2 regions of the Variovorax sp. GW821-FHT09B05 genome follow, and region 1 is predicted to be linked to the other one. Evidence: predicted binding sites of a transcription regulator. Region 1 holds the regulator's gene; the other holds the start of a gene.
The links. Region 1 encodes NrdR, which represses ribonucleotide reductase genes. Its sites were predicted from a motif close to CACNANATNTNGTG; they were not measured.

Region 1 (15,123 bases):
ACGGTGCCGATGCCGTCGACGTGGCCCGAGACGATGTGGCCGCCGAGGCGGTCGCTCGCGCGCAGCGCCTTCTCGAGGTTGATGCGCGCACCTTCCTCGGTCAGGCCCGCTGTTTTATCGAGCGACTCGGCCGAGATGTCGATGGTGAAGAGCCTCTGCGCGGGGTCGAAACTGGTGACGGTCATGCAGGCGCCGTTGAGCGCGATGCTGTCGCCGAGGCCGACATCGTCGAGGTAGCCGTCGGGCGCCGCGATGCCGAGTCTCTTGCCGTGGGAGGAGGAGGAGCCGAGGTCGTGGATGGCGGCGATACGCCCCACGCCGGTGATGATTCCGGTGAACATCCGCGCATTTTCGCAGGTCCGGAAGGCCCGCGGCATTTCCTGGCACTTCGGGACCGCCGGCGCGGTCGCGCGGGCGTCTTGCCGGGCGGCTGTGGACGGCAGCCGGCGCGCTGCGGGCGGCGTCAGAAAGCGTCCCGGCCGGCCACGCACGCCACGATCCGCAGGTCGGGCCCGATCATGTCGGCCGAGCGGAATTTCAGCGGCAGTGCCCCGGCCAGCGAGACCAACGGGCCGTCGGCGTGGATCTGGCTCGCGATGTCCAGGCCGCTGCCGATCAGCTTGGGCGCGAGATACACCAGCAGCTCGTCGACGCAGCCTTCGCGCAGCAGCGAGCCATTGAGCTTGTGGCCCGATTCCACGTGCAGTTCGTTGACGCCGCGCGCCGCGAGGTCGCGCAGCAGCGCGGGCAGGTCGACCTTGCCGTGGGCATTCGGCAGGCAGCTGACCGTGGCGCCGCGGGCCTCGAGCGCCGCGGCGCGGGCTTCGTCGCGCACCGCCGCGTAGATCCAGACCGCGCGGCCTGCTATGAAAAGATGAGCGTCGGGTGGCGTCTGCAGGTGGCTGTCGACGATCACCAGGTGCGGCTGGCGCGGCGTCTCGACCAGCCGCACGTCCAGGCGCGGGTTGTCCTCGAGCACCGTGCCGACGCCCGTCAGCACCGCGCTGGCCCGGGCGCGCCAGGCGTGGCCATCGGCGCGCGCGGCCTCGGCCGTGATCCATTGGCTCACGCCGTTGGCGAGGCCGGTGCGGCCGTCGAGGGAGGCCGCGACCTTCATGCGCACCCAGGGGGTCTTGCGGACCATGCGCGAGAGGAAGCCGAGGTTGAGCTCGCGCGCTTCCTCGGCGCCAGGCCCCACTTCGACCGCCACGCCTGCCGCGTGCAGCCGCTCGAAGCCCTGGCCCGCGACCAGCGGATTGGGATCGGCGAGCGAGGCCACCACGCGGCCGATGCCGGCCGCGATCAGCGCATCGCAGCACGGGCCGGTGCGGCCATGGTGGGCGCAGGGTTCGAGGGTGACGTAGGCGGTGGCGCCCGCGACCGAATGCCCCTGTGCGGCCGCGTCGCGCAGCGCCATCACCTCGGCATGCGGGCCGCCGGCCTTCTGCGTGTGGCCCTGGCCGAGCACGCGGCCCTGCGCATCGGCGATCACGCAGCCCACGCGCGGGTTCGGGTCGGTGATCAGCAGCGCCGACGCGGCCAGGCGCAGGGCGCTCGCCATGTGCTGCGCGTCGTGTTGGGGGGAGGGCATGGAGGCTTCGCGAGGAAAAGTTGACACGGGTGCGTCGGGATCATACGAGCGGCGCGCGAATGCGGATGGACGGCGCGGCGCTCGCGCCCGGTGCGCTCGTACGCTTGCCCTTCGATCGCGAGACACGCGACACCGGAAGAGAACGGGGGGAGGACGGATATGGCAAGGTCGAATCGAACGGCGCATGCCGCCGCGGGCTTTTCGCTCGTGGAGGTGCTGGTGTCCATCGCGCTGCTGAGCCTGGGGCTGCTGGGCGCGGCGGCCATGTTGCTGCATGCGGTGCGCGCGAGCGGCGAGGCCGCGAACTTCGGCGCGGCGCTGAACCTGGTGCGCGAGCTGTCGGAGAAGACGCGGCTCAACCGGGCCGTGGCGGGGCGGCGCGATGCGGTCAATGGCTACCTCGTGGCGCAATGGACGGCAGGGTCTGCCGCGGGCGAGGCGGGCGTCACCGATTGCGCCGCGGCTGGCGCCGCCTGCAGGCCCGAGGACCTCGCGCGCTGGGACATGCAGGCGTGGAAGCGCCGTGCCGCGAAGGCCCTGCCGGGCGCGCGCATCACGGTCTGCTTCGACGGCAATCCATGGAACGACGCAGCGGGCGCCCATGCCTGGGACTGCGAGGCCGACGGACCGTTGCTGGTCGTCAAGCTCGGCTGGTTGCCGCGCAACGCGAGCGAGGCGCAGCGCCGCGCGGGGGCATCGGCAGCGCCGCGGCTCGCGATGCCGTTGATGCCCGCGCAGGTCAGCGAGGGGCCGCGCGGTGGCTGAGCATGTCGAACCCCCAGGGCGCGCGCGGCTGCGTGGCGTGTCGCTGGTCGAGCTGATGGTCGCGCTGGCGCTCGGCCTGGTGGTGGTGCTCGCGGCCATGCTGGCTTTCGGCGGCAGCCGGCAATTGTTCGTTGCCGAGTCCGAGGCCCGCACGGTGGAGGAGTCGTTGCGCTTCGCCGCCTTCGTCGTGCGGCGCACGGTGCGGCAGGCCGGCTATGCCGATCGCGCGGCCGGCGATACGGTCGCGTCCGCCGTGAACGATCCCCTCGACCTCGACATCGTCGGTGCTCGCAACACCCGTGTCGGCGCCAGCGGCGAAAGCTATGGGAGGCACAACGCACGCGGCGTGAACGACAGCGATTCGCTGCTGGTGCGCTTTGCCGGCAGCTCGCGCACCGACGACGACGGCAGCGCCGCGGAGGCCGACGGCACCATGGTCGACTGCATGGGTTTCGCGAAGCCCGCGCCGAGCGCCGGCACCGCCACGCCGGCCGACCGGGCCTGGAGCATCTTCCATGTCGCCGAGGCGGCCGACGGGGAGCCCGAGCTCTATTGCAAATACCGCGGCGACCGGCGCGGCAGCTTTCGGTCCGAGCCGCTGGCGCGTGGCATCGAAGTGTTCCGCGTGCTGTTCGGGCGTGACCTCGACGGCGACGGCACGCCCGAGCAGTGGCTCGATGCCGCGCAGCTCGATGCGGTGGCGGCCGCGTCGTCGCTGGGCAACTCGGCCTGGCGGCAGGTGGTGGCGTTGCGCATCGGGATGGTGGCGCGCAGCGCACGGCCGGGCAATTGGCCCCGGCCCGAGGAGGCGCAGCTCTATCCGCTCGGCCCCGAGTTCCCGGTGGTGCGCTTCCGGCCCGCGGCCGATGGGCGGCTGCGGCGTGTCGCGAGCTTCACGGTGGCGCTGCGCAACAGCCAACGCGAGGCCGCGCCATGAACCGGCCGGTGCGCGCCTCGCGTGGCTTCTCGCTGATCGTCGTGCTGATGCTGCTGCTCGTGGTGTCGGTGCTCGGCCTCGCCGCGGCGCAGAACGCATTGGTCGGCGAGCGCATCGCGCGCAACGACCGCGACACCGAGGTGGCTTTCCAGGCGGCCGAGGCCGCGCTGCTCGATGCCGAGCGCGACGTGCTCGGGCCCAACGACCATGCGGCGCAGCGGCTGTGCCTGTTCGATGGCCGCGATGTGTCGGCCTTCGTTGCCGATTGCGCCGGGACCGGCGCACGGCTGGGACTCTGCGCGGCCGCGCCGGTGGGCGATCCGCCGGCGTGGACGCAGGTCGATTTCGCACCCGATGCGAACCGGTCGGTGGCCTATGGCCGTTTTACGGGGCAGGTCTATGCCACCGGTGCCGGTGGCCTGTCCGTGCGCGCGCCGCGCTATGTCGTCGAGGCCCTGCGCAGCCGGGGCAGCGGCCCGCAGGGCGTGCTGCACAGCGCGAGCGCGGCCGTCGCGACACATGTCTTCCGCGTCACCGCCATCGGCTACGGGCCGCGCGAGGAGACGCGCGTGCTGCTGCAGACCACGCTGGCCAAGCCGTCGGCGAGTCCCGGCTGTGCCGACGCTTCTTCTCCTTCCTCCTGATCGGACTGCCATGCCCTTGCTTCGCGCATTCATCGTGTGCATCGCCCTGGTTTTCTGCGCGACGTGGAGCGCGCCGGCAGGGGCCGGCATCGCATCCACGACGCCGCCCGATGCGCTGCTGACCAGCGTGCCGGTCCACGCGCTGGCCGGTCAGCCCGATCCCAACATCGTGATCGACCTGGCGATCAAGGCCTCGAACGCGGGACCGGCTTACCTCGGCGGCTTCGAACCCGCCAAGGTCTACGAAGGCTATTGGGATGCGAAGGGCTGCTACGACTACCTGCGTGTCGAGGGCTACTTCCGCCGCACCGCGACGGCCACCACGCTCGCCGGTGGCGAGATCGCCTGCCGCGGGCAGTGGAGCGGCAATCTGCTGAACTGGGCCACGGCATCGCCGCTCGATCAGCTGCGCATGGCGCTGACCGGTGGCGACCGCGTGGTGGACACGCCGGAGCGGACCGTGCTGCAGCGGGCGACCTGGCCGATCGGGGCTGGTGTCGAGCTTCCCGTCAAGACCGTGCGCGGGCATCTCGAGCGGCTGACACCGCGTGCTGGGCTTCGCGCGGACGAAACGCTGCGCATCCGGAACTGCGGGGAGCGGCTGGTCGTCGATGCGGACATGCGCACCGATGCGGACCGCGGCTGCGTCTCGGCGGTCAGGGCCGATCTCTACTTCGCGCGCGTCGAGGTCTGCGCCGCCGACGAGGCCGTCGTGCGCCGCGATCTTTGCGCCGCCTATCCCAGCGGGCATCACAAACCCGTGGGCGCCTTGCAGGTCCATGCGGGCGACGCGCGTTTCGCGGTGTTCGGCTACCTGCCTGGCAGCGATCCCAGGCGCCATGGCGGCGTGCTGCGCGAAGCGATGAAGTCCATCGGGCCGGAGAAGACCGACGCCGCGTTCGACGGGGTCGAGAACCCGCGGGCCGAATGGGATGCGCGCACCGGCGTGTTCCGCGACGACCTTGCGGGCACCGCGCAGGGTGTCATCGCGGCGGTGAACCGCTTCGGACGCTCGGGCGACTACGCGCGCTTCGATCCTGCGGGCGAGCTGTTCCATGAATCGCTGCGCTACCTGCAGGCGAAGCTGCCGACGCCTGCGGACCCGGTGCTCGGCAACTGCCAGCGACATCACATCCTGAACATCGGCGACCTCGACACCGGGCGTGATGGTTCGGCGCCGGGTTCGGGCAGTGCGGCCTTTTCGCCCGACACCGCGCACTGGGCCCGGCTCGTCGGTGCTTTCGAGAATCGGAGGGCGGGCTCGGCCCAGGGCTCCTTCGGCATGGCGGGGCTCGCGTACTGGGCGCACACGCAGCGGATCCGCGGCGACCATCCCGATGCGCGTGTGCAGACCTTCGCGGTCGACCTGGATGCCGACCGGAGCGCTGTGGTGGGTACGCGCCAGCGCGGCAGCGCGCTCTACCTGGCCGCGAAGTACGGCGGATTCGTCGACCGCAACGGCGATGGCGATCCATTCCGAAGCTCCGCGCTTTTCGGCGCCCCGGACGCAGCGGGCAAGTCGGCATGGTTCAGCAACGCCGAATGGGCGGAAGGGCTCGACCACGACGGGCAGCCGATGCCGGCCAACTACTTCCTCGCCAGCGATGAGCGATCGACGGCGGATGCGTTGCGCCGCGTGCTGCGCCGTGCCACCGCGCCGCCGCTGGGCGCGAATGCCACGGCCGCGATCTCCTCGGATACGGTGGGCGCGGCCGGCGCGAGCCTCTACCTGCCGCGCTCCGACAGCCGGCGCTGGGCTGGCACCTTGCTGTCGTTTCGCCTGTTCACCGATCCGGACACGGGCGCCTTGCGCGTGGCCGACACGCCGTCGTGGGATGCGGGCGCCTTGCTCGATGCACGCGTGGAGAAATCCGGTGCATCGGCGCCGCGAAAGCTCTTCACGCTGTCGACGGCAGGCGTTGGCATTCCCTTCGAATGGGACGCGCTCGACGAGCCCTTGCGGCGCTCGCTGCGCACGGAGACCGAACCCGCATCCCCGATGCCTGCCGGGGCCACCGACACCCTGGCCCGCGACCGCCTGAACTACCTGCGTGGCGAGCGCCGAAACGAAGCCTCGTTGGCGGGTGGCCGTTTCCGCGTGCGCGACTCGGTGATGGGCGATGTCGCGCATGCGGCCCCGGTGTTCGTTGGCGCGCCCGACCCTGTGCTGGATGAGAGCGGTTACCCGGCATTCCTCTCCACGCATCGCCAGCGCGAGCCCGCGGTCTATCTGGGGGCCAACGATGGCATGCTGCATGCCTTCTCGGCGCGCACGGGCGAGGAGCTTTTCGGCTACGTCCCGCGACTGCTGTTTCCTGCGCTGGGCCAACTCGCGCAGCCCGGTGGCGCGCATCGCGCCTATGTCGACGGCACGCCCGCCGTGGCCGAGGCGCGCACGGCGAACGGCCTGTGGAAGAGCGTGCTGGTCTCGGGCCTGGGCGCGGGCGCCGCCGGTGTGTTCGCGCTCGATGTCAGCGATCCGCGGGCCTTCTCGGCCGACAAGGTGCTGTGGGAGTTCGGCAGCGCCGACGACCCCGACATGGGCCACCTGATGCAGCCGCCGCGCCTCCTGAAGTTCCGCACCAGGGCCGCGACGGCGGGCCGCCCGGCCACCCATGCCTGGTTCGCGGTCGTGCCCTCGGGCTTCAACAACCGCAACCCCGAGAAACGCGCCGCGCTGTTCCTGCTGTCGCTCGACAAGCCGGCCGGCACGCCCTGGCGGCGCGGCCTCGACTATCACAAGATCCTGCTGCCCCGGCCCGCCGATGCCAGCCTCGTCAATGCGCTCGCGAGCGCGCCCGGTGACCATGCGGCCGACGACGGAACGGTCCGCTGGCTCTATGCCGGCGATACCCAGGGCAATCTGTGGAAGTTCGACTTCGAACACGATGCGCCCTGGAGCGAGGCCAACGCGCTGGGCTTCGGCGGTGCGCCGCTGATGGTCGCGATGGACGGCGGCGCGGGCAGCCGGCGCCAGCCGATCACGGTGCCGCCGGAAGTGGGGCTCGGGCCCGGCGGCGGTGGCATCGTGTTGTTCGGCACCGGCCAGTTCGTCGAGCCGGCGGACCTCGGCGCCTCGCGTCGCGGCGTCCAGACCGTGTATGCGGTGCAGGACACGGGCACGCCGATCCGTGTGGGCGAAGCGCGGACCCAATTGGCGCCACGGCAGGCACGACCCATCGAGGGCGGGCTGACGGCCATCGAGGGCCAGGCCTTCGTCTACGGCGCCTTCGACCGCGCGACGACACGGCGGCGCGGCTGGTACCTCGACCTGCCGGCGTCGCGCGACCAGGGCGAGCGCCAGGTCGAGCGGTCCGTGCTGGCCGATGGGCGCCTGTTCTTCAACACGCTGATCCCGCCGCAGGCGGCCTGCGGCGAAGGCAGCGGCCGCAGTTGTGCCGTCGACGCGATGACCGGCCTGTCCAAGGGTGGCACCTGCGTGCCCTCGGAGGCGGGGCTGCTCGGTGCACCCTTCGTGGTCCAGCAGGGCAACGCGTCCTACGGTGCCGCCGATCCGGCCGGTCGGCGCGTCGAGACGCGGCGGCTCTCGGTCCTCAGCCCCGGTACCCGCAAGGGCACGTCGGTGTCGGTCGCGCAGCCGACCGGCGGTGCCACGGTGTCGCGTCGGGCCGGCCGTCTCAACTGGCGCCAGGTGCCGGACCCGCAAAGGACATGGCCATGATCTCCCGCCACGGCCATCGAGCCGGCGCGGCCCTCGGCTGGAGCCTGATCGAGGTGCTGATCGCACTCGCGATCGTCGCCATCCTCGCGGCCATCGCCTTTCCTTCCTACGTTGATGCGGTGCACCGGGGCTGGCGCGCCGAGGCGCGGTCGGCGCTGCTCGCGCAGATGCAGCAGCAGGAGCGCCACTTCACCGTCGATGGCCGCTACCGGCGCTACGAAGGCGATTCCGCCGAGAGCGGGCAGGGCGGCAAGTACCTCGTGCGCAGCGAGCACTGCGACGGCCAGCGCAGCCTCGACGACTGCCTGCGGCTCTCGGCCCGGCTCAAGCCCGGCTTCTCGGACCCGCCGGTCGGCAACCTGTGGCTGGACAGCACGGGCGGCCGCGGCTGCGATGGCGCGCAGCGTGCGCGGTGCTGGCAATGAAGCGCGCGGGACCGGCACGTGGGCTCACGCTGATCGAGCTGCTCACCGTGATCGCCATCGTCGCCATCCTGGCCGCCGTCGGCGTGCCGGGTTTTCGCGCGCTGCTGCTCCACCAGCGGCTGGCGGCCGTGTCGCAGGCCTTCGTGGCCGCGCTCGGGATGGCGCGGATCGAGGCCATCCGGCGCGGCGAGCCAGTCAGCGTGCTGGCCGACGGCGGCGCCGGCTGGGATGCGGGCTGGGCGGTGGTGGCCGATGCTGGCGGCGACCACGCGCCGCACGTGCTGCGGCGCTTCGACGGGCTGCCGTCGGGCATCGCGGTCGACCGGGAACTGGGCGACGGGCTGGCGCAAGGGGTGCACTACGACGGCAATGGCTTCTCGCGGCGCGTGCGCAATGCGGGCTTCGGCGCGGGCTGCCTCGCGTTCAGGGCCGAGACGGGGCGGCGCGCGGCCATCGTCCTCTCGGCGTCGGGGCGGCCTCGAAGTTGCGACCCCGATCGGAAGGGAGAGTGCGGAACTGGAGTGTGCGGGCAGGGCGGTGGATAGCGGCCGTCCCGCGGCCCGGCGTCGACACGCCGCGGCTCAGATGTCGCGCAGCAGCTGCCGGAATTCGTCCACGTCCTCGAAGCTGCGGTAGACCGAGGCGAAGCGCACGTAGGCCACCTTGTCGAGCTTCTTGAGTTCGCGCATCACGAGTTCGCCGACCTTGGTCGACTCGATTTCGCGCAGGCCGCTGGCGAGCAGCTTCTGTTCGATGCGCAGCAGCGCGTTGTCGATCTGCTCGATGCTCACCGGCCGCTTGCGCAGCGCCAGCATCATCGAGGCGCGGACCTTGGTCGAGTCGAAGTCGGCGCGGCTGCCGTCCTTCTTCACGACGACCGGGAAATTGACGTCGGGGCGCTCGTAGGTGGTGAAGCGCTTGTCGCAGGCACCGCACTGGCGGCGCCTGCGCACGAAGTCGGCGTCTTCCGAAACGCGGGTCTCGACGACCTGCGTTTCGAGATGACCGCAAAAAGGGCATTTCATGCGGTCAGGGCTTCTTCTTCGAGGTCAGCGGTAGACCGGGAAGCGGCTGGTCAGCGCGTGGACCTTGGCGCGCACGGCGTCGATGTTCGCGGCGTCGCGCGGGTTCTCGAGCACGTCGGCGATCAGGTTCGCGGTGATGCGGGCCTCTTCGTCCTTGAAGCCGCGCGTGGTCATGGCCGGCGTGCCTACACGCACGCCGCTGGTCACCATCGGCTTCTCGGGGTCGTTGGGGATCGCGTTCTTGTTGATGGTCATGTGGGCGCTGCCCAGCACGGCCTCGGCTTCCTTGCCGGTGATGCCCTTGGCGCGCAGGTCGACCAGCATCACGTGGCTTTCGGTGCGTCCGCTCACGATGCGCAGGCCGCGCTGCGTGAGCGTTTCGGCCACGATCTGGGCGTTCTTGACCACCTGTTGCTGGTAGGCCTTGAACTCGGGCGACAGCGCTTCCTTGAAGGCCACCGCCTTGGCGGCGATCACGTGCATCAGCGGGCCGCCTTGCAGGCCCGGGAAGATCGCGCTGTTGATCGCCTTCTCGTGCTGCGACTTCATCAGGATGATGCCGCCGCGCGGGCCGCGCAGGCTCTTATGGGTGGTCGAGGTCACGATGTCGGCGTGTGGCACCGGGTTCGGGTACACGCCCGCGGCCACCAGGCCGGCGTAGTGGGCGATGTCGACCATGAAGATCGCGCCGACGTCCTTGGCCACCTTGGCGAAGCGCTCGAAATCGATGCGCAGCGAGTAGGCCGAGGCGCCCGCGATGATCAGCTTGGGCTGGTGCTCGTGCGCCTTGCGCTCCATCGCGTCGTAGTCGATGGCTTCGTTGGCGTCCAGGCCGTAGCTCACCACGTTGAACCACTTGCCGCTCATGTTGAGCGGCATGCCGTGGGTCAGGTGGCCGCCTTCGGCCAGGCTCATGCCCATGATGGTGTCGCCGGGCTTCAGGAAGGCCAGCAGCACGGCCTCGTTGGCCGAGGCGCCGCAATGGGGCTGCACGTTGGCCGCTTCGGCGCCGAAGATCTGCTTCACGCGGTCGATGGCCAGTTGCTCGGCCACGTCGACGTGCTCGCAGCCGCCGTAGTAGCGCTTGCCCGGGTAGCCCTCGGCGTACTTGTTGGTGAGCTGCGAGCCCTGCGCGGCCATGACGGCCGGCGAGGCGTAGTTCTCGCTCGCGATCAGCTCGATGTGGTGTTCCTGGCGCGCGTTTTCGGCCTGGATGGCAGCCCAGATTTCGGGATCGGTCTGTTCGACCAGGATGTTGCGTTGGTACATGGCAGTCCTTTGAAGACGAGGTCCTTGTTCTTCAACCAAACAAGGGCTGCCCAGGCGAACGGCTGATCGCCTGCGCGTCTGGAGCGACGTCGCAGGCGGTACGCTTCCCAGTGGTAGTCCACGTCAGCGCGGGTGCCTTGTCGGCACCGCGCCTATCGCCAGTCGCGTACCCGGTCGAGTGTAGCGGATCGGACCGGCCCGGCGGCGGGCGAAAGGAGATTCAGGACACGGCCGACAGCAGCGCCACCTTGGGTGGCGTGGGGCCGTTGGCCGGCTCGGTCGCCTCGTCGGGCTTGGCCGGGGCCACCACCGGCAGGGGCAGCGGCTGCGGACGCAGCACCGGCGGCGTCGGCGCGAACGGCGAGGGCGCGCGGCCGCTGGCCACCTGCAGCAGGCGCTCGCGCTCGGCCATCACCTTGCCGGCATAGCCGCCGTCGTCCTCGAGGTTGGCCGCGCCCACGTAGTAGCGCAGGCCGCCTTCGAGCGAACCGGCGCGGGCGATGCATTCCTGCAGCACCTTCACGCCGACCCGCATGTTGGTCACGGGGTCGAAGGCGGTCAGCGTGCCGCCGGCCGGCTCGTACTTGTCGCCGTGCACGCGGGTCATGACCTGCATCAGGCCCTGCGCGCCGACCTGGCTCTGCGCGAACGGGTTGAAGCTGGACTCGACCGCCATGATCGCGAGGATCAGCGTCGGATCGAGCTTGGTGTGCTTGCCGATGTTGTAGGCCTCGGCCACGAGCACGCTCAGCGGCTCGGCCGCGACGCGGTACTTCTTGCTGAGCCAGTAGGCCACGGCGGCCTGCTGCTTGGGCAGGTCGCCGGGGCTCGCGGCCGTCGTGCGCTCGATCGCGGTCGGCTCGAGGTCAGTGGCTTCGGGCGCGGGTTTGCGCGACTGCAGCCAGCCCATGAGCTGTTCTTCGCCTTGATGGCGCAGGTCGGGCCGCGCCACGAGGGCGAGGACCGCGAACACGATGGCCAGGCCCAGCAGGGCGAAACCGTTGTGCGTGATTTCAAAAAAGCCGTCTGCCACATCGGACACGAAGGTCCTCAGCCCGCGGGCCGTGGCATCAAACGCCTTGTTCATCGCTCTTCCTTTCTGTGCGGCACCTGTCGCAGCGCCGGGAAGGGCGATGGGATGGAGGCAGCGGCGCTTGGATTGGTACCAATCAGATTCCGCGCTCAGGGGGATAAGGTGCGCGGCCGTCTGATCAAGCCGGGGGGAGTCGGCAGCGGATACAGGGTGGTTCCGTCGCGTCGGGCGATCGGAGCAGGCGGGATTCTATCGTTGCTAAATACCCGGTCAAGCATAAGGAATTCAGTCTTAATTCTTAAAAGTGTCGAACAAATGTTTCAAATCCGTGTCTGGGACCGCGTCCTTCTTAAGGGAAATCCCTTGAAAAATCGGGTTTGAAAAGCCGGGAAGGGGCGCCTAAGCTGAACAGGCCTGAGGTTTTCAGGTGCTTTCCGAAGCCAGGCAGTCACGGTGCAAGCCGCGGGCTCGAACGGCGGAGGATCCACGGCGGCAATCTCTTGCTGCCAGCACGACAGGAACCATCGACTTCCGGTCGAGCGAAACGATGGCAATGGGTCTATGCCCGCCATCAAGCCCGGTGACATGACATTCGTCGCGTCGCCGGGCTTTCTTGTTTCTGGCTTGCCGCCTGTTTGGGGCACACTCGCGCGAATGAATGCTGCCGCCTCGATACAAAGCTTAAGAAAGAACAAATGGGTGCGACGCGGGATCGTTGCACTGCTCGTGCTTCTGGGCCTTTGGGTCCTGGCCTGGCTGGCGGTGCCGCCGATCGCCAAGAGCCAGCTGCAGAAGATCGCGAGCGAGAAGCTGGGCCGCCAGGTCACGGTGGAGCGCATCGGCTTCAAGCCCTGGACCCTCGAGCTCACGCTCAACAACCTGCGCATCGCCACCGCCGACGGCAAGAACACCCAGGTCGCCGTGCGGCGCATCTATGCCGATGCCGAGTTGCAGTCGTTGTTCCGGCTCGCGCCCGTGATCGACGCGGTGACGGTGGAGGCACCGGCCATCCTGCTGACCCACCAGGCCGACGGCAAGTACGACATCGACGACATCCTGGCCAAGCTGGCCTCCGGCCCGCCGCCCGACCCCAAGGCCGAGCCCGCGCGCTTCGCCATCTACAACATCGCGATCACCGAGGGCGCGGTCGACTTCGACGACCAGACCGTCAAGCGCCGCCATGAGCTGCGCGACTTCGTGCTCAAGGTGCCGTTCCTCAGCAACCTGGCCTCGCAGCGCGAGGTCAACACCGAGCCCAAGCTGGCCTTCGCGCTCAACGGCAGCAAGTTCGACTCGGCCGCGCTGACCACGCCCTTCGCCGCCAGCCGCAAGACCGACGCCCACGTGCAGTTCAAGGGGCTCGACCTCGCGCCCTATCTGGGCTACATCCCGGGCGGCCTGCCGGTGCAGCTGCAGGCCGGCAGCCTCGACGCCGACCTCAAGATCGACTTCCAGCAGGCCACCACGGTCGGCCTCAAGGTCACCGGCACGGTCGAGGCTCACGGCGCCAAGCTGGCCGATGCGCGCGGGCGCGACCTGCTGGCCTTCGACTCGCTCAAGCTCGCGCTGGCCGACGTGCGGCCGCTCGAATCGGTGTTCCACCTCAGCGAGGTCGCGCTGGCGAGCCCGCAACTGGTGGTGGCGCGCGATGCCTCGGGCCAGCTCAACCTGATGGCGCGCGATCCGGCCACGGGCCAGACCGAGAAGGTGGTCGCGGCCAAGCCGCCGGCACCGCCCGTCAGTGCCGCGAGCGGCGCGGCGGGCGCGGCGGCACCCAAGCCCACGCTCAAGGTCCAGGTCGACAAGGTCGCCCTCAGCGGCGGGCGCATCGGCTGGCGCGACGAGACCGTGCAGCCCGGCGCGGCGATCGACGTCACCGAGCTCGGCATCGACGTCACGGCCCTCACCTGGCCGATGGAGAAGCCGGCCCAGTTCAGCGGCAGCACCGCGGTCGGCGGCGCCACGCTCAAGTTCAAGGGCAGCGGCACCGACAAGGCGGCCGACGTGCAGACCGAGGTCGACGCGCTGCCGCTCTCGCTGGCCGCGCCCTACCTGGCCCACAGCCTGGAACCCACGCTCGACGGCAAGCTCAGCGGCGAGATCGACATCGCCTGGGCACCGCCCGACCTGCGCTTCAAGGCCAAGCGGGTGGCGGCCGACAACCTGGCGCTGACCCAGGCCAAGACCGCGCTCGCGAGCGTCGGCCGCTTCGAGCTGCGCGATACCGAGGTCGACATGGCGAAGCACACGCTGGCCGTGGGCTCGTTCACCGCCACCAATCCCAAGGTCAGCATCGAGCGCGACAGCGAGAAGCGCTGGATGTTCGAGCGCTGGCTCAAGACGCCGGCCGCCGCGGGCGGCAGGCCCGAAGCCGAGGCCAAGGTGGCCGCGCCCAAGCCGGCCGGCAGCGGCCCCGAATCGGCACCGCCGGGCGCCAACACCAAGCCCTGGGCGCTGACCGTCGGCACGTTCGCGGTCGACAACGGCAGCCTCTCGTATGCCGACAAGGCCAGCGCCACGCCGGTCGCGGTCGAGATCACGGCCTTCAAGCTCAATGCCGAGAAGCTCGCGCCCGAGACCGCCACCAAGTCGCCGCTGCAGGTGTCGGGTCGCATCGGCTCGGGCCGCCGCGCCGACCCGGGCCGCTTCGACTACAAGGGCCACATCGTGCTCAAGCCGCTGGCCGCCGAAGGCCGGCTCGAGGTGGCCTCGTTCCCGGCCCATGCCTTCAAGGCCTACTACGCCGACGCGCTCAACGTCGACATCCGCCGGGCCTTCGTCAGCTACCGCGGCAGCGTGAACTACGCGACCGCCCCGGCGGGCATGACCGTCAAGCTGGCGGGCGACACCGCGCTCGACGACTTCCGCGCCAACAGCGTGTCGCTGACCCAGTCGCCGGGCTTCGACCGCAACAACAACCAGTTGCTGAGCTGGAAGACGCTGAGCCTGCGCGGCCTGCAGGTGGGCCTGGCGCCCAATGCGGCGCCCACCGTCGACGTGCGCGAGACCACGCTGACCGACTTCTTCGCCCGCGTGATCGTCGATCCGAACGGCCAGCTCAACCTGCTGAGCCTGACCAAGAAGGGCGAGGCCGAGGCCAACGCGGCCACGGCCGCGGCCGTCGAAACCCGTTCGCGCCGCAGCCTGGGCGGCACGACCACCACCACGCGTGGACCGGAGCGACCCACGGGCGGCGCGCCGGTGCCGGCCGAGCTGATGGTCGGCGGCGCCTCCGAACCGGCCAAGCCGGCCTCCGCGCCCGCCGCGGTGGCCCAGGCCGCGCCGGCCGCCGGTGGCCCGGCGCCGGTCATCAACTTCGGCCCGATGAGCCTGGTCAACGGCAAGATCGACTTCACCGACCTGTTCGTCAAGCCCAACTACTCGGCCGACCTCAGCGAGCTGACCGGCAAGCTCAGCTCCTTCTCGTCGAATCCGCCGAACGGGCAGGGCGGCCGGCCGGCGCTGGCCGAGCTCGAGCTGCGCGGCAAGGCGCAGCAGACCGCGGCGCTCGAGATCACCGGCAAGCTCAATCCGCTGGCCAAGCCGCTCGAGCTCGACATCACCGCGAAGATGCGCGACCTGGACCTCGCGCCGCTGTCGCCTTACTCGGTGCGCTACGCCGGCCACGGCATCGAGCGCGGCAAGATGAGCATGGACGTCAACTACAAGATCGCGCCCGACGGCCAGCTCACCGCCACCAACAAGCTGGTGCTCAACCAGCTGCAGTTTGGCGAGGAGGTCGCCGGCGCGCC
Region 2 (15,123 bases), on a different contig from region 1:
GCTCAAGGTGCTCGCGCCGCTGCTGTGCGAGCGCGTGGCGGCCGGCGGCTCGCTGGTGCTCGCCGGCATCCTCGAGCGCCAGGCCGACGAGCTGAAGGAAGCGTACGCGCCCTACGTGGCGCTCGAAGTCAGCGACAGCGAGGACGGCTGGATCCTCATGACGGCACGCCGCTGAACGCGTTCGCGCCGGGGCTGCGGCCCGGCGCAAACGGCGCTGCCGGCACCACGTCGCGCCGAGGGCCCAACCCTACAATCGCCCCCTCATGAGCCTCGTCACGCGTTGCCCCGCCTGCGCCACCACCTTCAAGGTGGTGCGCGACCAGCTCCGGATCTCGGACGGGTGGGTGCGTTGCGGTCGCTGCAGCCATGTGTTCGATGCGACGCTCGATCTGCACGAGACGCCCGATGGGGTGGCTCGACCGGGTGCCGTCGCACCGCCCCAGGAACAGGTGCCATCGGCGCCGGCAGTCGCGCCGAGCGCGGAGCCCGTTGAACCCGAGGCTTCGACACCGCCAGCGCCCGCGGCCCCTTCCATCGACACCGGCTTCGGATTCGATGCGCGTGCCGACGAGGGTGCAGCGCCGCCGCAAGAGCCGGCCGGCGGATTCGACGGCCTGTCGGCGCCGCCTTCCTTCGCACCGGCTCCGCCGCAGGTCGAGGAGTCCGACTTCCTCGACGACGAGGTCAACGAAGATCCGCCGCCGGTGCAGCCCGAGCCGTCGCCGCCCGCGCCACCGCAGTCCCCGGAGGTGCGTGACAGCGCGGACTTCACGCTGCCCGCGCACGGCATCGTCGCCGACGAGCCCTGGTCCGACCTCGAGGCGCGCGAGCCGCCATGGCGGCCGCCGCCGAGTTCGCTGCCGCCGTTTCCCGACATCGACCTCAACCTCGCCGCGCCGCCATCGCCGCCGCCCGCACCGGTGCCACCGCTGCCCGCGGTGTGGACGCGTCGATCCGATGCGGCCGCGGCACCGGCGAATGGCAAGCCCGCGGGCTTCGCAACGCTGCGCCGTTCCGGCGCCGACGAAGACGGCGACCAGGACACCGAGCTCGAGCGCGACGACGCCGATGCACCCGAGGCGGGTGACGACAAGGACCAGCTGCAGATGCAGAAGGCGCTGCGCAGGGCACGCGCCAGGTCGGCCAAGATCGCCGCCAGCGCCAAGGCGCGCGACGAACGCGACGAGCGAGAGGCGCGCGCGAACAGCGAAGACCCCGCGCTGCTGCCTTTCGCCTCCGTGCTCGACGCGGCGGACGAGACCGAGGATCGCGCGGCGCATCGCTTCACCGACGAGGCGGACGAGGACGAGAGCGACGATCGACCGAAGTCCCTCTGGCAGCGCATCGGCACGCGCCGCGGGCTGATCGCGCTCGCGGTGCTCGCGGTCCTGCTGCTCGCCGTGCAGGTCCTGCGGCACGAGCGCGACGGCATCGTCGCGCGCCAGCCTTCGCTGCGCCCCGCACTGGCCGCGCTGTGCCAGGCGACGGGCTGCGAGCTCGCGCCGCTGCGCCGCATCGGCGACATCGTCATCGAGGGCGCGGCCTTCGCGCGCGAGAAGAGCGGCGGCAACGACTACCGGCTCAGCTTCAACCTGCGCAACAACGCCGCGGTGCCGCTCGCGATGCCGTCGATCGAGCTGGTGCTGCTCGACACGCAGGAGCGTGCCGTGGTGCGGCGCGTGCTCTCGCCGGCGGACTATGGCGCGCCCGCGGTGCTCGCGGCGCGCGGCGAACGCTCGGCTTCGCTGCCGATGACGCTGACGGCGTCCGAGGCGGACGCCTTGCCGCCGATCGCGGGCTATCGCGTGGAAGCTTTCTATCCCTAGGCCTGGGGCGAGCCGCCGGTTTCGCCTCCACGCCTTCTTCTCTTTTTTCTTTTCCTCACCTCAACGGATCAGCCCATGGCAGCAGTGATTTGCGGTTCCCTCGCCTTCGACACCATCATGACCTTCGAGGGCCGGTTCGCCGACCAGATCCTTCCGGACCAGTTGCACATCCTCAATGTGTCCTTCCTGGTGCCGGGCCTGCGCCGCGACTTCGGCGGCTGCGCCGGCAACATCGCCTACAGCCTCAACGCGCTCGGCGGCACGGCGCTGCCGATGGCCACGCTCGGCAGCGATGGCGCCGACTACATCGAGCGCATGCGCTCGCTGGGCATCAGCACGGAGTTCGTGCGCCAGCTCGACGACACCTTCACCGCGCAGGCGATGATCATGAACGACGCCGACAACAACCAGATCACGGCCTTCCATCCGGGCGCGATGCAGCAGGCGCACATCACGAAGGTCGCGGCGCGCGAGGACATCCGGCTCGGCATCGTCGCGCCCGATGGCCGCGAGGCGATGCTGCAGCATGCCGAGCAGTTCGCGGCCGCCGGCATTCCCTTCGTGTTCGATCCGGGCCAGGGCCTGCCGATGTTCGACGGCGAGGCGCTCAAGCATTTCGTCGAGCTCGCGAGCTGGGTGGTGGTCAACGACTACGAAGGCAAGATGCTGTCGCAGCGCACGGGCTGGAGCCTGGCGGAGATCTCGCAGCGCGTGCGCGGCCTCGTGGTCACGCTCGCGGCCGAGGGCTGCGAGGTGTGGATGAACGGCGAACGCGAGCATGTGCCGGGCGTGGTGCCGACCGCGGTGATCGAGCCCACGGGTTGCGGCGATGCATGGCGCGGCGCGCTGCTGTTCGGTCTGGAAAAGGGCTGGCCGCTCGCGCAGTGCGCGGCGCTCGGCAACCAGGTCGGCGCGCTCAAGATCGCGCAGCGCGGCCCGCAGAACTACCAGGTCGATCGCCAGGCACTCGGCCTGGCTTGACGGGCGATGGCGCGGCGGTGGGGGCCGCCGCCTCGTCGTTTCGCGATCTTCTTCGCCCAATGAAAAAGCCCGACACCTTGCGGTGCCGGGCTTGATGCCTTTTCAGGGCTGCCGAGAAAACTCAGGGCTTGCTGGCCGTGGGAAACGGCCAGGCTGCCTGGGGATTCAGCGTCGTCTGCGCAGCGGGAGCGGGCGCAGCAGCGGCCTTGGCGGGTGCCTTGGCAGCCTTCTTCGCAGCAGGCTTCTTGGCAGCAGCGGCAGGCTTGGCAGCGGGCTTTTTCGCGGCTTTCTTGGCCGCAGCCTTCTTGGCAGGGGCCTTCTTGGCGGCAGCCTTCTTCGCAGGCGCCTTCTTGGCAGCAGCCTTCTTCGCCGGAGCCTTCTTCGCTGCGGCCTTCTTCGCCGGAGCTGCCTTCTTCGCCGGAGCCTTCTTGGCGACGACCTTCTTCGCGGCTACCTTCTTGGCAGCGACCTTCTTGGCCGGAGCCTTCTTGGCAGCGACCTTCTTGGCCGGAGCCTTCTTGGCGGCGACCTTCTTGGCCGGAGCCTTCTTCGCTACGACCTTCTTGGCCGGAGCCTTCTTCGCTGCGGCTTTCTTAGCCGGTGCTTTCTTTGCAGTTGCCATTTCTGTTTTCTCCTTGATCAAGTTGAAAAAATCAACCTATTGAAGCACTCCGCGCATGTTGGTAGCGCTGGAGTGATTCATGGCGTTGGATTCCGTGCTCCAGCACCATGAACACCTGAGCCCTCATCCATGCCGCGCTCTTCGGCGCGGTCGGTGGCAAGGGCAATTCTTGAATTCATTTATTGTTATCGAAATATTCAATCCCAGGAGAGCGCACCACCCGATTGGTATTCGATCACGCGGGTCTCGAAGAAATTGCGCTCTTTCTTCAGGTCAATCATCTCGCTCATCCATGGGAACGGATTTTCCTCGTTCGGGAAGAGCGTTTCGAGGCCGATCTGCTGCGCGCGCCGGTTGGCGATGTAGCGCAGATAGCCCTTGAACATGGAAGCATTCATGCCGAGCACGCCACGGGGCATGGTGTCTTCGGCGTACTTGTATTCGAGCTCGACGGCGCGCATGAACAGCGCCTTGATCTCGGCCTTGAACTCGGCCGTCCAGAGGCCGGGGTTCTCGAGCTTGAGCTGGTTGATCAGGTCGATGCCGAAGTTGCAGTGCATCGACTCGTCGCGCAGGATGTACTGGTACTGCTCGGCGGCGCCGGTCATCTTGTTCTGGCGGCCCAGCGCGAGGATCTGCGTGAAGCCGACGTAGAAGAAGAGGCCTTCCATCAGGCAGGCGAACACGATCAGCGACTTGAGCAGCGTCTGGTCGGTCTCGTGGGTGCCGGTCTTGAAGTTCGGGTCGCTGATCGCGTCGATGAACGGAATCAGGAACTGGTCCTTCTCGCGGATCGACGGCACCTCGTTGTAGGCGTTGAAGATCTCGCTCTCGTCCAGGCCGAGCGACTCGACGATGTACTGGTAGGCGTGCGTGTGGATCGCTTCCTCGAAGGCCTGGCGCAGCAGGAACTGGCGGCATTCGGGGGCCGTGATGTGGCGGTAGGTGCCCAGCACGATGTTGTTGGCGGCCAGCGAGTCGGCGGTGACGAAGAAGCCGAGATTGCGCTTGACGATGCGACGCTCGTCTTCGGTCAGGCCGTTCGGGTCTTTCCAGAGCGCGATGTCGCGCGTCATGTTCACTTCCTGCGGCATCCAGTGGTTGGCGCAGGTGGCGAGGTACTTTTCCCACGCCCACTTGTACTTGAACGGCACCAGCTGGTTGACGTCGGTCTCGCCGTTGATGATGCGCTTGTCGGCGGCCCTGACGCGGCGCGTTTCAGCCGGAGCACTCGCGCCGCTCGATGCGGGCGCGGCCTGGCGGGCAGGCTGCTGCACGGGTTGCAGCGAAGGTTGTGCCATCGATGAAGCCGACACATCCACCGCACGGCCGGCGGCAGCGCCGGTCGAGGGGTGGTGATGCAAACCTTGTTGCATGTCCTTTGGCAAGGAGGGCTTGACTTCTTCGTCCCAGGTCAACATAGAAAAATCCAATGCTCAAATTATCCGAGCAACGATGTGAGTTGCAAAGTGCTCGTTCACATCGCACTCCATTTATGTGGTTGTTATGTTGCTCGCATGCATCGCGCGATGTCGGTCAATGCCTTCAAGTGGCCTCCGTCATCGCACGACATCGCATGCGCCTCACTCTTGGTAGTGCAGCGCACCGCGCTGTGTTCGCGGTGCGCTGCGTGCATCACTGGCAGGCTTCGCAGGTCGGATCGTCGACGCCGCAGAAGGCGATGTCGGTCGCGGGGATCGCGCTCATCTGTGCCTTCGCCGCGGCGGCCGCTGCCTCGAGTGCGCTCATGCCCGACGGTGCGTCGTTGCCCGAGGACACCGCGTTGAGGCGGCCCGACTGCACCGTCGACTTCTCGGCATGCGTCGCGCTCTGCGTGCGCAGGTAGTAGGTGGTCTTCAGACCGCGCAGCCACGCGAGCTTGTAGGTGTCGTCGAGCTTCTTGCCCGAGGCGCCGGCCATGTAGATGTTCAGCGACTGCGCCTGGTCGATCCACTTCTGGCGACGCGCGGCGGCTTCCACCAGCCACGTCGTCTCGACTTCGAACGCGGTGGCGTAGAGCGCCTTCACGTCCTGCGGCACGCGGTCGATGGGACGCAGCGAACCGTCGAAGTGCTTCAGGTCCATCACCATCACGTCGTCCCACAGGCCCAGGCGCTTGAGGTCGCGCACCAGGTAGTGGTTGATCACGGTGAATTCGCCAGACAGGTTCGACTTGACCGAGAGGTTGCCGAAGCAGGGCTCGATCGAGGCGTCCACGCCGATGATGTTCGAGATGGTCGCGGTCGGGGCGATGGCCACGCAGTTCGAATTGCGCATGCCGTCGGCCTTGATCTTGGCGCGCAGCGCGTCCCAGTCGAGGGTCGACGAGCGGTCGACCTCGACGTAGCCGCCGCGTGCCTTCTCGAGCAGGTCGAGCGAGTCGATCGGCAGGATGCCCTTGTCCCACAGCGAGCCCTTGTAGCTCGAGTACTTGCCGCGCTCGCGCGCCAGCTCGGTCGAGGCCCAGTAGGCGTGGTAGCAGATCGCTTCCATCGATTCGTCGGCGAACTGCACGGCTTCCTGCGAGGCGTAAGGAATACGCAGGTCGTACAGCGCGTCCTGGAAGCCCATCAGGCCCAGGCCGACCGGACGGTGGCGCAGGTTCGAGTCGCGCGCCTTCTTCACGGCGTAGTAGTTGATGTCGATCACGTTGTCGAGCATGCGCATCGCGGTCGAGATCGTCTTCTTGAGCTTCTCCTGGTCGACCTTGCCGTCTTTCAGATGCTGCAGCAGGTTGACCGAGCCGAGGTTGCAGACCGCGGTTTCGGTGTCGCTGGTGTTCAGCGTGATCTCGGTGCAGAGGTTCGACGAGTGCACCACGCCGGCGTGTTGCTGCGGCGAGCGCACGTTGCAGGCGTCCTTGAACGTGATCCAGGGATGGCCGGTCTCGAACAGCATCGTGAGCATCTTGCGCCACAGGTCGGTGGCCTGCACAGTGCGGCTGGGCTTGATCTCGCCGCGCGCGGCCTTCTCTTCGTAGGCGACGTAGGCCTTCTCGAAGTCGGCGCCGAACAGGTCGTGCAGGTCGGGCACGTTCGAGGGCGAGAACAGCGTCCACGAACCCTTTTCCATCACGCGGCGCATGAACAGGTCGGGGATCCAGTTGGCGGTGTTCATGTCGTGCGTGCGGCGACGGTCGTCGCCGGTGTTCTTGCGCAGCTCCAGGAACTCCTCGATGTCGAGGTGCCAGGTCTCGAGGTACGTGCAGACGGCGCCCTTGCGCTTGCCGCCCTGGTTCACGGCCACGGCGGTGTCGTTGACCACCTTGAGGAAGGGCACCACGCCCTGCGATTCGCCGTTCGTGCCCTTGATGTGGCTGCCGAGCGCGCGCACGCGGGTCCAGTCGTTGCCCAGGCCGCCCGCGAACTTCGAGAGCAGCGCGTTTTCCTTGATCGACTCGTAGATGCCGTCGAGGTCGTCGGGCACGGTGGTCAGGTAGCAGCTCGACAGCTGCGAGCGCAGCGTGCCGCTGTTGAACAGCGTCGGCGTGCTCGACATGAAGTCGAAGGACGAGAGCACTTCGTAGAACTCGATGGCGCGGGCTTCGCGGTCGATCTCGTTGAGCGCCAGGCCCATCGAGACGCGCATGAAGAAGGCCTGCGGCAGCTCGATGCGGCTCTTGCGCACGTGCAGGAAGTAGCGGTCGTACAGGGTCTGCAGGCCGAGGTAGTCGAACTGGTTGTCGCGCTCGGCCTTCAGCGCCGCGCCCAGGCGGGGCAGGTCGTACTGCAGCAGCTTCTCGTCGAGCAACTCGTTCTCGACGCCCTTCTTGATGAAGGAGGGGAAGTAGTCGGCGTAGGCGGTGGCGCGATCGGCCGGCATGACTTCGCGGCCGACGATCTCCTTGAAGATCGTGTGCAGCAGCAGGCGCGCGGTGGCGAAGGTGTAGTCGGGATCCTTCTCGATCAGCGTGCGGGCCGCGAGGATCGAGGCCTTGTAGACCTCGTCGAGCGGCACGCCGTCGTACAGGTTGCGCATCGTCTCGGCCACGATCGGCGCGGCCGTGATGCTGTCGCCCAGGCCCTGGCAGGCCGACTCGATCAGGCCCTTGAGTTCGCCGAGGTCGAGCGCGACGCGTTCGCCGCGGTCGAGCACGTGCAGCGCGGGGGCCGCGACCTGCACATCCTGCTCGCCCTGCTTCGCGCGTTCCTGGGTGCGGCGTTCACGGTAGAGCACGTAGGCACGCGCCACTTCCTGGTGGCCGCCGCGCATCAGGCCCAGTTCGACCTGGTCCTGCACGTCTTCGATGTGGAAGGTGCCGCCGCCCGGACGCGAGCGCACCAGCGCCTTCACGACGGCCTGGGTCAGCGCGTCGACGGTCTCGCGCACGCTGGCCGAGGCCGCGCCCTGGGTGCCATGCACGGCCAGGAAGGCTTTCATCATCGCGATCGCGATCTTGTTGGGCTCGAACGGGACCACGGCGCCGTTGCGGCGGATGATCTGGTAGTGCGCGAGGTTCTGTCCGGTGGGCGAACCGGCGGTGTCGCGGGGGGACTGGGGCGGCGTGGAGGGGATGGCACGCGCGGCGGTAGGTGTATTCAGTGCTGTTTGCATTCGCTTCCTCTCGGTTGGCAATTCTTGTTGGATGAGCGGCGCTGCTGGGGCCGCTTCGTCGGCTCTGAGGCCGGCCGGGACACACTATATCTAGGGTGCGGGGGGTGTACAACCCACTAGATGTAGCGTTTTCCTTCAGGCTTCAAGAGGGAGGGGAAACCTGTTTTCGCGCTTCGCGGCCATCCATGCCGCATGAACAGTGGATCATCCTCTCGCAACCCACGTTCCATGCGGCTTTCGAGCCGATTTGGGCCTGCAAGGCGCATGGTTGCTACGCATCGCGCTTGCGAATGGAGCGATTGCTGCACTGCGAGCCCAGGGCATCGCACGGCGTGCAGCGATTGAAAAAATTAGCGCTCCACCACCTGCGAGGGAAACATGTGTGGACCCCAGCCGAGATGATCGCGCAGCCGATGCCAGTCGAAGCCGGCGCCGGGATCCTGCTTGCGGCCCGGTGCGATGTGCTCGTGGCCCGCGATGTGCGCGATCGGATAGTGCTGCGCGATCGCCGCCGCGAGGCTCGCGAGCGTCTCGTACTGCGCATCCTCGAACGGCCCGCCCTCGAGGCCCTCGAGCTCGATGCCGATCGAGTCGTCGTTGCAGTTGTCCCGGCCGCGCCACGACGACACGCCCGCATGCCACGCGCGATCGTCGCCGCTCACGAACTGCCAGAGCTCGCCGTTGCGGCGCACGTAGAAATGCGACGACACCTCGAGCCCACGAATGCTTTCGAAGTAAGGATGTGCGTCCCAGTCGAGCCGGTTGGTGAAGAGCCGTTGCACCGCGTCGCCGCCGTACTCGCCGGGCGGCAGGCTGATCGAGTGCAGCACGACGAGGTCGATGCGCTCGCGTGCCGGCGCGGGGCGCGGTCCGAAGTTGGGCGAGGGCAGCGCCTTCGCGAAGCGGTACCAGCCGTCGCGCCAGAGCGCATCGCCCGTGGAGGCGCGCAGGCTGTCTTCAGTCGTCGACATGGCTGCTCGCGCCATCGTCGCCGTTGGGCGTGTTGATGCCCAGGCGCGCGATGCGATAGCGGATCTGGCGCAGGCTCATGCCCAAGCGCGCGGCGGCCGCCGTGCGGTTGAAGCCGCTCTCGTGCAGCGCGCGCACGAGGATCTCGCGCTCCTGCTGATCGAGGTAGGCCTGCAGGTCGGAGGGCAGCGGCGTGGGCACCACGGGGCGCGGCGCGGGCGGCGGCGCGGCCACGACGGGCTTCGCGTCGAAAGCCTCGGGCTGCGCGAGCGGCGCCGCAGTCGTCGCGGTGTTCGCGGCTTGCGGCGCGGCAGGCCCGGGCGCGGCCGTCACCCAGCCGCCGCCTGCGCCATCCATCAGGTCGAGCTGCAGTTCGTCGCCGTCGTAGAGCGCGACCGCGCGGTGCAGCAGGTTCTCGAGCTCGCGCACGTTGCCGTGCAGCGGATGCTGCGCGAGCTGCCGCAGCAGCGCGTCCGACAGGCGCGGCGCGGGCAGCCCGCCGTCCTGCGCGATGCGCGCGAGCAGCGCGACGCACAGCGCGGGCAGGTCCTCGCGGCGCTCGCGCAGCGCGGGCACCGCGATCTCGATCACGTTGAGCCGATAGAACAGGTCCTGCCGGAAACGGCCGGCCTGCACCTCGGCGTGCAGGTCCTTGTGGGTGGCGCTCACGATGCGCACGTCGACCGCGTCTTCCTGCGTGGAGCCGATCGGCCGCACGCTGCGTTCCTGGATCGCGCGCAGCAGCTTGGACTGCATCGCCAGCGGCAGGTCGCCGATCTCGTCGAGGAACAGCGTGCCGCCGCGCGCGGCCTGGAAGTAGCCGTCGCGGTCCTGCGCCGAACCGGTGTACGAACCCTTGCGCGCGCCGAAGAATTCGGCCTCGAGCAGGTTCTCGGGAATCGCGCCGCAGTTCACCGCGACGAACGGGCCGTCGCTGCGCTGGCTGCAGGCATGGACCGCGCGCGCCACCAGCTCCTTGCCGGTGCCCGATTCGCCGCGCACCAGCACCGGCGCCATGCCGCGCGCCACCTTGGCGATGCGCGACTTCACGAGCCGCATCGGCTCCGAATCGCCGACCAGCCGCTCGAGCGCGGAAGCCCCCGCGCTGCCCGCGGCGGCCAGCGCCGACGTGCCGTCGCTCGCATCGGCGGCCTTGGCCGGGCGCGCCGCGGCCTGCGCGACCGGTGGCGGCTGCTGCGCCTGCACCGCCGAGGCGACGACCGCGCGGAACTGCTTCAGGTCGACCGGCTTGGTGAGGTAATCGAAGGCGCCGGCCTTCAGCGCCTCGACCGCGTTCTCGGCCGAGCCGTAGGCGGTCATCACCACGCAGCGCTCGCTGCGCTGGTTCTTCTGGATGCGCTGGATGATCTCCATGCCCTGGCCGTCGGGCAGCCGCATGTCGGTGATCACGGCGTCGAAGCGCGTGGCCTCGAGGTGCTGCCAGGCTTCGGAGACGCTGCCCGCGGCCTCGACCCGGTAGCCTTCGCGCAGCAGCGTGAGTTCATAGAGCGTGCGAAGGTCGGGTTCGTCGTCGATGACGAGGATCTGCGCGGGACGCTGGGAGGGCGGATGGGAGCTGCTCACGCCGCTATTGTGTCAGCCGGTTTTCGCTCGCGGCGAAGCCGACGAAGAATTCGTTGCCCTCGGGCGCCTCGCCCGCCAGCGCGCGCCGCTCGTAGCCGATGGCCGCGCCGTGGCGCCGGCACAGCTCGCGGCACAGGAACAGGCCGAGCCCGCTCGAGCGGCTCTCCGACGAGAAGAAGGGTTCGAACAGGTGGCGCTGCACGGCCGGTTCGAGCGGTGCGCCGTCGCTCCAGACCTGCAGGGTCGGCCGGCCCGGGCTGCCCGCGCGCTGCAGCGTGGTCACGACCTGGATCGCGCCCTCGCGCAGGCTCGCGTAGCGCGCCGCGTTGTCGAGCAGGTTCACCAGCAGGCGGCGCAGGTGCTCGACGTCGAAGCGCACCTCCACGCCCGGCGCGTCGAGCACCACGGTCACGCCCTTGCGCTGGGTCTGGCGCATCCATTCCTCGGTCAGGGCCTGCACCGTGGGGTCGAGCACCACCTGCTCGCCGAGCGACAGCACGCGCTGCTGGCGCGCGCGCGAGACGTCGAGCACGTCGTCCACGATGCGCGCCAGGCGCTGCGCGTTGTGCTGCACCATGTGCGTGAGCTGGCGGTGCGCGGGATCGGTCAGGTCCTCGTTGAGCAGCGCGCTGGCCTGCGTGATGGCGGCCAGCGGGTTGCGGATCTCGTGCGCGACCGCGGCCGACATGCGGCCCATGGCGGCCAGTTTCTCGGTGCGGATGCGGGCCTCGAGCTCGCGCAGGTCCTGCAGGAACATCACGCACAGGCTGCCCATGCGCTGGTCGCTCGAGGGCGTGAGGCGGGTGCGCACGCGCACCTCGCGCGCTGCGCCGCGCGCCTGCGCGACCGGGATCTCCTCGGACTGCGGTTCGCGGCGCGCATAGGTCTGGCGCGCCAGCGCGGCCAGCGCATGCCAGGCCGGCTGGGCATGCAGCGGAAAGGGCAGCCGCAACTGGCCCAGGCCCTGGCCCAGGATCGCGTCGGCCGCCGGGTTGGCCGCATGCACCAGGCCCTCGGCATCGATCACCAGCACGCCTTCGCTCAGCGTCTCGATCACCAGGTCGTTGACCTGCGCCTGCATCTGCGCGCTGCTGCGGTTGTGCTGCGACACGGCTTCTTCGCGCGCCAGCCGGCGCGCGAGCTCGTGCGCCAGCAGCGCCACCACGAACAGCCCGGTGCCCGTGAGTGCCGCCTGCACGAAGCGCGCGGGCGAGTCGCCGGGCTGCTGCACCCAGTGCCAGGCGGCATCGGCCAGCAGCAGCAGCGTGACGGTGGCAGTGGTGCCCATGCTCACCATCACCGTGCCGAGCACCGCGCTCATGAGCACCGGCAGCGCGAACAGCGGCGTGTAGTTGATGTTGCCGCCCTGCGTGACCTGCAGCGCCGCGAAGACCGCGAGGTCGACGCCGGTGCTCAGCATCCAGGTGGCGCCGAAGCCGCGCATCGGCGGCTCGAAATGCACGTAGCGCGCACCCAGCGCCGCCGCCGCGAGGTAGCTGGCCGACAGCACCACCGCCACCGGCTGCATGGTCTGGCCGAGCGCGAAGCTCACGCCCTGCAGCAGCACCAGCACCAGCGCGACGAAGCAGCGCGCGCCCATGAAACCGCGCCACAGCCGCAGCAGCGCGGCGCTCTCGCGCGCGCCGGGCTCCAGCACGTCCCAGTCGGTGACCGGTTCGCCGCTGGCCCAGAGGGAGGAGCTGCTGCCCATCGCTGCGACGAAGCCGGCTCGGCGCCGTTCAGGCGCGCTCGGCGACCTGCCGGTGCGCGGCGCTGCAGAAGGCGGTGCCGTCGGCGCCGCGCACCGCGTCGCTCGCGGGCAGGTGCAGGCCGCAATGCGCGCAGCGCACCATCGCCTGCGGCGCGCCCACAGCGGGCGGCGCGGCGGGACGCGGCGTGCGGGCGGCGCGCTCCTGCATTTCTTCGCGGCGATTCTTGCGCCAGAGCCAGATCGCGACCCAGACCACCGCGAGGACGAGAAGGTATTTCATGAGGTGTCTTCAGGCCGGCGGACGCGCCAGCACCACTTCGAGCACGAAGCGCGAGCCCACGTAGGCCAGCAGCAGCAGCGCCGAGCCCGCGTAGAGCACGCGCCGCGCCGTGCGCCCACGCCAGCCGAAGCGCGCGCGGCCGATCAGCAGCACCGCGAAGCTGATCCAGGCCAGCACCGAGAAGGCCGACTTGTGGTCCCACTTCCAGGCCCGGCCCGCGGCGCCGTAGAGTTGTTCGCTGAACAGCAGCCCGGCCAGCAGCGTGGCCGACAGCAGCACGAAGCCGGCCGTCACGAAGCGGAAGGTGAGGCGTTCGAGCGTCAGCAGTGGCACGCCGCCCTGCGGTTCGGTGGCCAGGCGGATCTGCTTCTCGGCGCGGGTCGTGAGCCAGGCGTGCACCACCGCGGCGGCGAACAGGCCGTAGGAGGCGATGCCCAGCGCCAGGTGCAGCGGCAGCCAGGGCGAGGCCGACACATGCAGCGGCGTGCCGGGAAAGAGGATCGCGAGCAGCACCGCCGCCGCGCCGAGCCAGGCCAGCGCGCGGCGCACCTGCAGCTGCGGGTACATGCGGCTTTCGACCGCGTAGACGGTGAGCACCAGCCAGGCCGTGACCGACAGGGCGGGCGCGAAGCCGAAGCGGGGTTCGTGGCCGACCAGGCCATGGCCGAGCACCGCGGCATGCAGCAGCCAGGCCAGGCCGAGCGCCCACTGGGTGGCCTGCCGGCTCAGCCGGGCGCCTGCGGCGGCGGCAAAACCGTAGGCGGCCGCGGCGGCGATGCCCAGCGCCACGCCGAGTGGGGAGGGGATCGCTAAAATCATCGATCGGAGTTTAGCCGCTCACCCTTGCATTTCCGGGTGCCGCGCGCCAGCTTCCCTCCTACCCGTCTCCCGCGACTTCTCCCATCCGTCCCGCCGCAGCGGGGCAGCAAGCAAGGCATCCCCTCCATGGCCAGCGCTCTCACCGAAAAATTCTCCCGCCTCGTCAAGACGATGAGCGGCCAGGCGCGCATCACCGAAAGCAACGTGCAGGACATGCTGCGCGAAGTGCGCATGGCGCTGCTCGAAGCCGACGTGGCGCTGCCCGTGGTGCGCGACTTCGTCGCCCGCGTGAAGGAAAAGGCGCTCGGCCAGGAAGTGCTGGGCTCGCTCAAGCCGGGCCAGGCGCTGGTGGGCATCGTCAACCGCGAACTCGCCGCCACCATGGGCGAGGGCGTCTCGGACATCAACCTCGCGGCCCAGCCGCCGGCGGTGATCCTCATGGCGGGCCTGCAGGGCGCCGGCAAGACCACCACCACCGCCAAGCTCGCCAAGCACCTGATCGAGAAGCGCAAGAAGAAGGTGCTCACGGTCTCGGGCGACGTCTACCGGCCCGCCGCCATCGAGCAGCTCAAGACCGTCACGAAGCAGGCCGGCGCCGAATGGTTCCCGAGCACGCCCGACCAGAAGCCGCTGGACATCGCGCGCGCCGCGCTCGACCACGCCAAGCGCCACTTCTTCGACGTGCTGCTGGTCGATACGGCCGGCCGGCTCGCGATCGACGAGGTGCTGATGGCCGAGATCCAGCAACTGCACGGCGCGCTGAACCCGGTCGAGACCCTGTTCGTGGTCGACGCCATGCAGGGCCAGGACGCGATCAACACGGCGCGCGCCTTCAAGGAGGCGCTGCCGCTCACCGGCATCATCCTGACCAAGACCGACGGCGATTCGCGCGGCGGCGCGGCGCTGTCGGTGCGCCAGGTCACGGGCGTGCCGATCAAGTTCGCGGGCGTGAGCGAGAAGATCGACGGCCTCGAGGTGTTCGATGCCGAGCGCCATGCGGGCCGCATCCTGGGCATGGGCGACATCGTCGCGCTGGTCGAGCAGGTCACGGCCGGCGTCGACGTGGCGGCGGCGCAGAAGCTCGCGGCCAAGGTCAAGAGCGGCGCGGGCTTCGACCTCAACGACTTCCTCGGCCAGCTGCAGCAGATGAAGCAGATGGGCGGCCTCTCGAGCCTGATGGACAAGCTGCCCACGCAGATGGCCGCCAAGGCCAGCGAGGCCGACATGACGCGCGCCGAGCGCGACATCCGCCGCAAGGAAGGGATCATCCAGAGCATGACGCCGCTCGAGCGCCGCAAGCCCGAGCTGCTCAAGGCCACGCGCAAGCGCCGCATCGCGGCCGGCGCGGGCGTGCAGGTTCAGGAAGTGAACCGCCTGCTCAACGAGTTCGAGCAGATGCAGGGGATGATGAAGAAGATGAAGGGCGGCGGCCTGATGAAGATGATGAAGAAGATGGGCGGCATGAAGGGCATGGGCGGGATGGGGGGGCCCGGCGGGCCGAAGCTGCCGTTCTGAGCCGCGTACATATATAGAGAGATGGACGAAGCCCGCCGGGGATGACCCGGCGGGCTTCGTCGCTTTCAGGTCTGCACCTCATAGACCGTCGCATGCGCCTCGATCGGCGTCGGCAGCTCCCAGCGGTGCAGCATGCGCTCGATGCCCGCGTTCGACAGCGTCGTGTCGCGCTCGCGGTTGCGGCGCATCAGCTCGGCATGCGGCACCTCGAGGTACACCAGCTCGATCCGGGCGTGGTAGGCCCACAGCAGGTCCAGCGTCT

Region 2: the regulator NrdR is predicted to act here: its motif matches at 8,066-8,079, upstream of AC07RM_RS30705 (ribonucleoside-diphosphate reductase subunit alpha).

What each region holds. Positions count from the first base shown of each region.
Region 1 is NZ_JBWKPN010000005.1:510,085-525,207, reverse strand. Features, by position in the region: gene AC07RM_RS16710 (riboflavin synthase) at 1-341, opposite strand, end outside; gene ribD (bifunctional diaminohydroxyphosphoribosylaminopyrimidine deaminase/5-amino-6-(5-phosphoribosylamino)uracil reductase RibD) at 464-1,591, opposite strand; gene pilV (type IV pilus modification protein PilV) at 1,751-2,356, shown strand; gene AC07RM_RS16695 (PilW family protein) at 2,349-3,293, shown strand; gene AC07RM_RS16690 (pilus assembly PilX family protein) at 3,290-3,937, shown strand; gene AC07RM_RS16685 (pilus assembly protein) at 3,948-7,619, shown strand; gene AC07RM_RS16680 (type IV pilin protein) at 7,616-8,044, shown strand; gene AC07RM_RS16675 (GspH/FimT family pseudopilin) at 8,041-8,589, shown strand; gene nrdR (transcriptional regulator NrdR) at 8,626-9,069, opposite strand; gene glyA (serine hydroxymethyltransferase) at 9,094-10,338, opposite strand; ZMP/ZTP riboswitch at 10,380-10,514, opposite strand; gene AC07RM_RS16660 (lytic transglycosylase domain-containing protein) at 10,559-11,425, opposite strand; gene AC07RM_RS16655 (DUF748 domain-containing protein) at 12,026-15,123, shown strand, end outside.
Region 2 is NZ_JBWKPN010000014.1:172,847-187,969, forward strand. Features, by position in the region: gene prmA (50S ribosomal protein L11 methyltransferase) at 1-175, shown strand, start outside; gene AC07RM_RS30685 (zinc-ribbon and DUF3426 domain-containing protein) at 264-1,826, shown strand; gene AC07RM_RS30690 (carbohydrate kinase family protein) at 1,902-2,807, shown strand; gene AC07RM_RS30695 (histone H1-like DNA-binding protein) at 2,929-3,429, opposite strand; gene AC07RM_RS30700 (ribonucleotide-diphosphate reductase subunit beta) at 3,627-4,850, opposite strand; gene AC07RM_RS30705 (ribonucleoside-diphosphate reductase subunit alpha) at 5,065-7,983, opposite strand; gene ampD (1,6-anhydro-N-acetylmuramyl-L-alanine amidase AmpD) at 8,334-8,954, opposite strand; gene AC07RM_RS30715 (sigma-54-dependent transcriptional regulator) at 8,941-10,536, opposite strand; gene AC07RM_RS30720 (two-component system sensor histidine kinase NtrB) at 10,541-12,247, opposite strand; gene AC07RM_RS30725 (PP0621 family protein) at 12,276-12,527, opposite strand; gene AC07RM_RS30730 (cytochrome C assembly family protein) at 12,537-13,346, opposite strand; gene ffh (signal recognition particle protein) at 13,473-14,861, shown strand; gene AC07RM_RS30740 (AAA family ATPase) at 14,927-15,123, opposite strand, start outside.